3 regions of the Rossellomorea sp. y25 genome follow, and region 3 is predicted to be linked to each of the others. Evidence: riboswitches for the same ligand, from Rfam matches in the RefSeq annotation. Region 3 holds a riboswitch; each other region holds the start of a gene.

Region 1 (3,286 bases), 1.4 Mb from region 3:
TACGCTCCCAAGGAAGATCAATATCGTTACGGCCGAAGTGTCCGTAAGCAGCTGTTTGCTTGTAGATCGGACGACGAAGGTCCAGCATTTTGATGATGCCAGCAGGACGAAGGTCAAAGTTGTTGCGGACAACATCAATCAATACGTCTTCTGATACTTTACCCGTTCCGAATGTGTCGATTGAAATAGATACCGGTTGAGCAACACCGATTGCATACGCTAATTGAACTTCACATTTTTCAGCTAAACCAGCTGCTACAATGTTCTTCGCTACGAAACGTGCTGCATATGCCGCTGAACGGTCCACTTTCGTTGCATCCTTACCAGAGAATGCACCGCCACCATGACGAGCATATCCGCCGTATGTGTCAACGATGATTTTACGTCCTGTTAAACCTGCATCACCTTGTGGTCCACCGATAACGAAACGACCTGTCGGGTTGATGAAATATTTTGTTTGCTCATCGATCAGTTCTTTCGGTACAACCGGATCGATGACATATTCCTTCAAGTTACGCTGGATTTGCTCAAGCGTTACTTCAGGGTGATGTTGAGTAGAGATAACGATCGTGTCGATTCGAACCGGCTTGTCGTTTTCATCATATTCAACTGTTACTTGCGTTTTTCCATCAGGACGTAAGTAAGGAAGAATTTCTTCTTTACGAACTTCCGTTAAGCGACGGGAAATTTTGTGAGCAAGGGAAATAGGAAGAGGCATAAGCTCTTTCGTTTCATTACAAGCGAATCCAAACATTAACCCTTGGTCACCTGCTCCGATTGCATCGATCTCCTCATCCGTCATTTGTCCTTCACGGGCTTCAAGTGCCTGGTCTACCCCTTGAGCGATATCAGCAGATTGCTCATCGATGGATGTCAATACTGCACATGTTTCAGCGTCAAAGCCGTATTTCGCACGAGTGTAGCCAATTTCACGGATTGTTTCGCGAACGATTTTCGGAATATCGACATACGTACTAGTTGTAATTTCACCTGCAACAAGTACAAGACCCGTTGTAACAGACGTTTCACATGCTACACGAGCATTAGGGTCATTGGTAAGAATTGCATCAAGAATTGAATCAGAAATTTGGTCACAAATTTTATCTGGATGTCCTTCGGTTACGGACTCAGATGTAAACAGACGACGTTTAGTTGACATCAAGGTTCCTCCTTAAGCTATTTGTTAGACTTTGATCTAACAAAACATTAAACAGATACGGTACTCATTCCCTAAGTAGTATGAAGTAAACATGGTTTTTTTATAAAAAAATCATGAATTATGTGCATTTGATCCTCTATAAACAGAAAAAACCCTTCCTCATGATTAAAGCAATAGAGGAAAGGTTTCAGATCATAGCCGCGCCTTTTCTCTCTTATCGTTCAAGGTTCATAGACCTTGCCTCAGTTTAGCACCTTCGCTTAATCGGATCGTTTCAAAGTATAAGATCCATTCACTATTTAGCAGGTTGCTGGGTTTCATAGGGTCTGCTCCCTCCACCAGCTCAGGATAAGAGTATCCGTTCAAGGAACAATGATAACGTTTAGGACTAGAGGTGTCAACTTTTTTTCGAGTGACAGGTTTAACCAATCTTTTAGCCTCTTTTTATGACTTCAACCTATTTTTCTTCATTAAAATAACCTAATGGGGTAATGAGGCTAAACATTTAGATTTTTTCTTCATATATATAAGAAGAAACAAGCTGTATTTGGACGAAAAATGTGACAAAATGAAGACACATTATAAAATTAAATAAATAGTATAGACTAATAGCTTGATTGTGTTATACTATTTTTGTGAAGTAAGCGATGCCATTAAATAAATTTATATAAAGGAAGGGTTCTAATGAATTCAGTGAGCATGTCTAATGAATTAACAGAATTACTTAACGGTCAAAATATTCAGGAACAATTATCTGTTTCCCAACTAGTTGAAAAAGTCCTTCAACGCAATGAAGGCGTTTTAACATCATCAGGTGCAGTCAGAGCAGAAACTGGTAAATACACAGGACGCTCTCCTAAGGATAAATTTATTGTTGAAGAACCATCCACGAAGGATAAGATTGAGTGGGGTTCTGTCAATCAACCCATCTCTTCAGAATCATTCGATAAACTATATACAAAAGTGATCAATTACTTAAAAGAAAAAGAAGAAGTGTTCTCATTCCAAGGGTTCGCAGGTGCAGACCCAAAACATAGACTGCCGATTCAGGTTATCAACGAATTTGCTTGGCATAATCTTTTCGCTCATCAATTATTCATTCGCCCGACAGAAGAAGAGCTAAAGGGTCACCAATCAGAATTCACAATCGTTTCTGCTCCGAACTTCAAGGCGGATCCCGAAGTTGACGGAACTCATTCTGAAACATTTATCATTGTATCATTCGAAAGAAGAATTGTCCTGATTGGTGGTACTGAGTATGCAGGTGAAATGAAGAAATCGATTTTCTCTGTCATGAACTACGTGCTTCCTGAATCCGATATCCTTTCCATGCACTGCTCTTCAAACGTGGGACGCGAAGGCGATGTGGCATTGTTCTTCGGTTTATCCGGAACTGGAAAAACGACTTTATCCGCAGACCCTAACCGCCGTTTGATCGGCGATGATGAACACGGTTGGTCTCCAAACGGTGTTTTCAATATCGAAGGCGGCTGCTACGCTAAATGTATCGGTCTGACACGTGAGAAAGAGCCACAAATCTTCGATGCCATCCGTTTCGGTTCTGTCCTTGAAAATGTTGTCCTTGATGACAATTCCCGCATCCCGGATTATGAGGATAACACATTAACTGAAAACACTCGTGCTGCATACCCTCTTCAAGCGATGGAAAACATCGTTGAACCAAGTGTTGCAGGACATCCAAATACAATCGTATTCTTAACGGCAGATGCATTCGGGGTATTACCTCCAATCAGCAAACTGACGAAAGAACAAGCAATGTACCACTTCTTAAGTGGATATACATCGAAGCTTGCAGGTACGGAGCGTGGGATCACTTCACCACAAGCAACGTTCTCAACATGCTTTGGCTCACCATTCCTGCCACTTCCTGCAACTCGTTATGCCGAGATGCTTGGGAAGAAAATCGATGAGCACAATGCACAGGTATTCTTAGTGAACACCGGGTGGACTGGTGGAGAATACGGTGTTGGTAACCGCATGAAGTTATCTTACACTCGTGCTATGGTTCAAGCAGCTCTTGAAGGCGAACTGACTCACGTTGAAACAGAAACGGACGACATCTTCGGTCTGAACATCCCTGTTCACGTTCCTGGTGTTCCTGACGAA
Region 2 (3,286 bases), 1.1 Mb from region 3:
TGCCAAACAGAATATTGTATCGACACCGCTGTTCGGTATGCAACGGTTAATGGATTGGATGTAACCCTGGTATCGGATGGTCACTCAACGAAGGATTCATCCGTGTTGAAGGCTGAACAAATCATCCAGCACCATAACAAGGCTTTGTATGGTCATTATAATGTAGATCATTTCTCCGACGTCAGACAATCCGATGAAGAGTTGTTTCAGCCGAAGCATGATTATTATCGGGAGAAATACGGAATGTAGAATAGAAGAGCTCATTTTGTCAGATCTGATGAGATGAGCTTTTTACTGTAACACAGTTATCTTTGTTCATGGGAGGCGAGGGGGTGCAGGGAACCTATCTCCCAACCTGACATACCGGACAAAAATACAACCGCCTCGAAGCTGCGACCGTCTTCTCAATTTCACTCCCACAAATAAAGCATGATGCTCCTTCCCGATTGAATACCCAATGTCGATATTTTGAGCGCTTCTCTCCTTGAGCTTTTAACTTATCAACAAGTTCAAGATCGTTTGTAATTCCCCCAGTCTTATAGGATTGCATCATTAAATGAATGATTGCCTCTGATGTTTTCATCAATTGATCTTTCGTACAGTCAATCGGACGGAGAGAAGGGTGGATGCCTGCTGCAAACATGATCTCAGATCTCAAATAATTCCCGATTCCTGCTACAAACCCTTGATCTAATAAAAAAATCGACCACTTTCTTTTGTAGAATCGTTTGTCTTTCATTCTTTGGAGCAACTCGTCCGCTGTTACTTCTTCACTCAAAATATCGGGTCCCACTTTTGCAACGAAAGGATGCTCAGGTACCTCTTCATCACGTAGGACTTCAATATCAGATGCACTGTAAAGAAGTGCCGACTTTTTCTCATTATGTAGAGCCAATCTGAGCTGGCGGTTTGTCTTCGGATAATTGTAAAGGTTCCTGATGTACCACTTTCCATAGAGTTGATTGTGTGAATAAATGGTGTAGCCATTGTCAAAGCGGATAAGCATGGCTTTTCCTTTCGTATCCACTCTGGTCACGATCGATCCTTTTAAAAGGTCTTCGTACTCTTCTAAATGAGGGAAGGCAAAGTACACATCTTGTACGTTTTTATTTTTAAGAGCGCGCTCTACTCCATCTGCAGCTCTTCTGATTTCCGGACCTTCTTGCATGGCAGTTTCTCCTTTTTTAGTATAGTTGTTCCCTTTTTTCTTTCCGAAGTAACATTCGGATAGGCTGGGCTGCTCATCTGTTTCATGTTCTTGACATTATTCCAATATATTGATAAAGTTTTAAAAAATCTACATATTTTCTTATCCAGAGAGGTGGAGGGACTGGCCCTTTGAAGCCTCAGCAACAGGTCTGTGAAGATACTGTGCTAATTCCAGCGGGTGATTCAAACCTGATAGATAGGAGCAATCTTTTATTTGTCGGTGACGCACTCGTTCAGGGTGCGTTTTTTGTTTGTCCACTTATTCCACAATATATTCAGGAGGAAGGGTGTTTTTTTATGGAACACGCAGGTCAGAGTTTTAAAAGGAAGATGAAGACACGGCATTTGGTGATGCTGTCTCTTGGAGGGGTGATCGGAACCGGGCTATTCTTGAGTTCGGGTTATACGATTCATCAGGCTGGACCGTTTGGGACGATCCTTGCTTATTTGATTGGGGCGCTGGTTGTTTATCTTGTGATGCTTTGCTTAGGCGAGCTTTCTGTCCATATGCCGGAGACGGGATCCTTTCATAGTTATGCTGCAAAGTTCATTGGTCCAGGCACCGGTTACACGGTGGGCTGGTTATATTGGCTGACATGGACAGTGGCATTGGGGTCGGAGTTTACGGCGGCTGGCTTGATGATGCAGCGCTGGTTTCCTTCGATTAGTGTATGGATATGGAGCGCGGTCTTTGCTGCGTTGATTTTTGGACTTAATGCATTGTCAGTGCGGTTTTTTGCTGAATCTGAATTTTGGTTTTCTTTAGTAAAAGTGATTTCGATTGTTGCGTTTATTGTGATCGGGGCAGGGGCGATTGTCGGGTTCATCCCTCTCGGTCAATCAGAGCCCGCTCCGTTTTTCTCGAATATCACAAGTTCAGGGTTGTTTCCGAATGGGGCATTTGCCATCTTGATGACCATGCTTGCCGTGAACTTTGCCTTTTCAGGAACAGAATTGATCGGGGTTGCGGCGGGAGAAACGGAGAATCCATCAAAATCGATTCCTAAAGCTATCCGCACCACGCTTGTGAGATTGATCATCTTTTATGTAGGGACGATTGTCGTATTATCTGCTTTATTGCCGAGCCAGTCAGCCGGTATATTGGAAAGTCCTTTCGTAGCGGTGCTAGGACGGATTGGAATCCCATATGCCGCCGATATCATGAATTTTGTTATTATAACGGCCATTTTATCAGCCGCAAACTCAGGTTTGTATGCTTCTTCCAGAATGCTATGGTCGCTGGCAGATAAGCAAACCATCTCACCGATCTTTGCCAAATTGACTGATAGGGGAGTCCCTCTCAATGCGATTGTATGCAGCATGCTGGGAGGGGGACTGGCCTTGCTTTCAAGCATCATTGCACCGGGAACGGTCTACATCGTATTGGTTTCGGTCTCAGGCCTTGCGGTAGTGATCGTGTGGATGAGCATTAGTGCTGCCCAATTTCTATTTCGAAGACAGTATATAAAGGAAGGAAACGATGTGAAAGATCTGGCTTATCGGACGCCGCTCTACCCACTCGTTCCCATTGCGTCATTTCTGCTTTGTCTAGCTTCTTGTATCGGCATTGCCTTTGATCCCACTCAGAGGATAGCCCTTTATTGCGGAATCCCGTTTATCGTCCTTTGCTATGGAAGCTATTATCTAACACAATACGTAAAGAAAAGAGGAAAAGGTTATGTCGAATCAACTGAAGCTAAATCCCATTGATAGTATTTTACAAAAACATTCCCCACTGATTTTAGATGGAGCATTAGCCACAGAGCTGGAATCCCATGGCTTTGATTTAAACGATTCCCTTTGGTCTGCCCGTATACTTCTTGAAAAACCGGAAGCGATTGAGAAGGTTCATGCTGATTATTTCCGTGCAGGAGCCGATTGTGCGATTACAGCCAGCTACCAGGCAACGGTGGATGGTTTTAAAAAGCGAGGAATAGAGAAACCTGAAGCGCTGGAATTAATCAAGAGAACGGTTACTCTTGCCAAACAGGCCCGGGATGAATTCTGGAAGGAAGAGAAGGGCAATGCGAATCGGCCGAAACCAATCGTTGCAGGTTCTGTAGGACCTTACGGGGCA
Region 3 (3,286 bases):
TTGAACAGATTGACTATGCTCAAGATGATAGTTTGGCATAAGGTCTTTCCAATTTGTCACTTCGACAGAAATCGGGTCTCCGTCTATGCCGACACTTTTTCTGATATCGTCAAGTGCCGTGCGAACCAGTTCTGCCTCGCTAAATTCTTTCAACACTTTATAATGAGGATTTGTGCTTTTATAAAACAGTCGCAATAAAAGATTTTGGTCATTGGACGTATGCTTCCACTTCCGACTCGTCCATGTGCAGGCATCACATTTCACTTCGCTGCCTTTGGAGACGATGAATCCTGTGCCATCAGCAGGAAGTTCCTCATCCGGTATATTAAATCCGAGGTAGATCGAAATCAGTGAAGAGTTTTTCAGTTTATTGAAATCAGGATCAAGTTTTTCATGAGTCAGAATCTTTTGGGCTACATCATGAGGTGTTGCGAATACTGCATAATCCGCTTGAATGCTCCCTTGACCATTGAGAGTCAGCTCATATTTGTCTCCTGTTTTTTGGAGCTTAGTAGTTTCCACTCCCTTTAAGATTGTCGCACTGGAACATTTTTCTTCTAGTCGTTCAATGATGGTTGATAAACCATTTTTAAACGATATGAACTTTTTATTGGATGGTCCTTGGAATTTTTGTTTGTTTTTAGATAAACCTTTAATAATACTGCCGTATTCATTTTTATAATCAAGTAAGTATGGGAGTGTCGAAGCCAAAGTAAGTTTATGCAAATTTCCAGAATAGACGCCTGATAATACTGGGGCAACTTGATTCTCTACCAGTTCTTTACCTAGGAATGCTTCTAAAAATTCACCGATTGAACTTTCTATTGTAAATTGTGTGTTTTCAGTTTCAAGATCTTTAAGTGCTGCATTCTTACCTTTTTCTGACACCAAGCTGCTATTTTGAAGGGACTCAACGCTCATAGGAATTCCGAAAATCGTGTCATGTGGAATCTTATGCAATTCTCCATTGGTATATATGTAAGATGTGCCTGTTTCATTATAGACAAGTTCATCTTGAAGATGAAGCTCATTAATGAGAGGGAGAACCCCTTCATTACGGGCTACGATGGAATCGGCTCCTGCTTCCATAATGAATTCCGCTTCTCTTACACTTCTAATTTTGCCGCCGAGCTGCTGATTACGCTCGATTAGTATTAACTTGATATCTATTTCTCGTTCTTTGGACATTTTTTGAAGATGGTACAGCGTTGTTAATCCTGTAATTCCTCCACCTACGACAACCACTGTCTTCATACGATTCACTCCAATAATTGCGTTTATGTATACAGATTATCATGTTTTTTGTTGATTAGAAAAAAAATCTGTGTCTGAATTGGGAAAAAGTATCGGGAATAAGGGGTTGAAGGCTGATTTGGGAGCATAATCTGCCAAGCTAAACCGTTTCTTTTCAACTTCAAATTTTTTATTTCAACTTACTCCAACACCCTATTCTACCTCTAATGATGCACCACTTTATATAAATACCAAGTTGACAACTATGAATACTCACCTATATAATAGATGTAATTCATGACAACTATATAATCACTTATCCAGAGAGGCAGAGGGACTGGCCCGATGATGCCTCAGCAACAGATTCTACATCATAGAACACTGTGCTAATTCCACAAGCAATTTGCTTGGAAGATGAGTTGAAGTTTTGTTACATAAAGCCTTCTTCTTATCTAATGGGAAGCGGGCTTTTTTCAATGACCCTTCCTCAATTCGGACACATTATAAGAGGAGTGATCACAATGGGAGAAATCCTACAAGAAGCGATTCAAAATCGACGAAATGAATTAATTAACAAATTGATTATCCATAACATTTTCAAAAAAGGCCACAAACAATTATTCGAGTTGACGCTGCAGGAATTAGAGGACGAATTTAAATACATTCAGCAGGAAAGCCATCCGCACAGCGATGTAGGATCGATTCAATGGAAAAACTGTGCGAAGTTAACCAGCTAAAAAAGCCCCCATCCATGGAAGTGGATTGGGGCTTCCTTACTTTCCTATATTTAGGAATTTAAGCTAACTTTCTGCATTAACCCGGACACTTAAAGCATATATCTGTGCATGTATGCCAATGGTCGTAATCATGTTACCTGCACTCATTTTCGCACGCTACATTGACAAGTGGTCAGTCCTTTTCTAAAATGACAAGGGATTGTTCTGGATGAAATTCATGTATGATACTATTTAATTTATATCATATAGTTTCCACCTCTCCCAGATTTCATATATCTTTCAAGGTTAGTCTAATCTCTTACAAAGGAATATACATATGTCCCTCAATCTGCAGCATTTTATGAACGAATTCATCGGCCTCGATAATTGGTCTCTCTTTTTTATCAGTATTTTCATTAATGTTGTCATCAGTATCCTTGGTTTTCTACCGAGTGTCTTCTTGACGGCCTTTAACATTTCCGTATTCGGGTTGTGGCCTGGAATCGGAATTTCCACACTTGGTGAATCATTAGGAGCCATTGTTAGTTTTTATTTATATCGAAAAGGAATTAAGTTTGCTCGTATTGATCAGATACTTTCGAACAATTATTTTCTCAAATTAAAAGAGGCCTCAGGTACCGAATGGATCATACTTCTAATCTTATTTCGCATGGTCCCATTTGTGCCTTCAAGTGTGGTAACCGTTGCGGCTGCCTTTAGCTCTATTCCAATTGTGGTTTTTTCTGTGATCAGTTCCGTCGGCAAGATTCCTTCGTTGTTGATTGAGGCATTCGTGGTGGTGAATGTGTTGGGTGCGGATAAGGGGAAGGCTATTTTGTTAGGAGGTTCGGTGGTAGTCGGGATGTTTTATTTGGGATATCGTTGGAGGAAGAACTCAATTTCATGATTGTCACAGTTACGGAAACCACTCTCCTCCGGAACTGAAAAAAAAGACGTCCACCACATGGTACACGTCCTTTCTCCCCCATTACTTATTGTGCATTCACCTCGACAGCATCCTTCTTGTAATATTCTGCAAAGATCTCCGCAAATGCTTCTGTTGAGTTATACAATTCTACTAAATTATTTTCCACTCCGCCAAACTCAAGAAGCATGGCTCTCTCAGTTAGGTCCTGATTGTAAACCCCGTTACCTTCTGCTCTTGTTTTGATAAAGACTCCGCGGCTGATGCCAGGATACTTTTCTTCTAATTTAGCATTTAATTCTTTAGCGATTTTCAGGTTCTTTTCGAAGTTTTTGTTTTCTTTTCCTACAATAAAAAATAAGCGGGCATAGTTTTTGCCGTTAATGGTTTTGGTTGTGATGTTTCTTGGCTG

Evidence for each region. A riboswitch is a leader RNA that binds a small molecule or an ion and turns the genes downstream of it on or off. The one in region 3 is predicted to bind S-adenosylmethionine.
Region 1: it holds a riboswitch for S-adenosylmethionine, as region 3 does, so the genes downstream of both, metK (methionine adenosyltransferase) here and AAEM60_RS11215 (Fur-regulated basic protein FbpA) in region 3, are expected to answer to the same signal.
Region 2: it holds a riboswitch for S-adenosylmethionine, as region 3 does, so the genes downstream of both, mmuP (S-methylmethionine permease) here and AAEM60_RS11215 (Fur-regulated basic protein FbpA) in region 3, are expected to answer to the same signal.

The regions. Positions count from the first base shown of each region.
Region 1 covers NZ_CP145886.1:3,652,713-3,655,998, forward strand. The annotation lists gene metK (methionine adenosyltransferase) at 1-1,159, opposite strand, end outside; SAM riboswitch class I at 1,371-1,514, opposite strand; gene pckA (phosphoenolpyruvate carboxykinase (ATP)) at 1,844-3,286, shown strand, end outside.
Region 2 covers NZ_CP145886.1:1,143,381-1,146,666, forward strand. The annotation lists gene AAEM60_RS05665 (isochorismatase family protein) at 1-249, shown strand, start outside; gene nei (endonuclease VIII) at 344-1,168, opposite strand; SAM riboswitch class I at 1,307-1,412, shown strand; gene mmuP (S-methylmethionine permease) at 1,507-2,919, shown strand; gene mmuM (homocysteine S-methyltransferase) at 2,888-3,286, shown strand, end outside.
Region 3 covers NZ_CP145886.1:2,257,476-2,260,761, reverse strand. The annotation lists gene AAEM60_RS11220 (protoporphyrinogen oxidase) at 1-1,254, opposite strand, end outside; SAM riboswitch class I at 1,547-1,654, shown strand; gene AAEM60_RS11215 (Fur-regulated basic protein FbpA) at 1,755-1,970, shown strand; gene AAEM60_RS11210 (VTT domain-containing protein) at 2,287-2,856, shown strand; gene AAEM60_RS11205 (stage II sporulation protein P) at 2,942-3,286, opposite strand, start outside.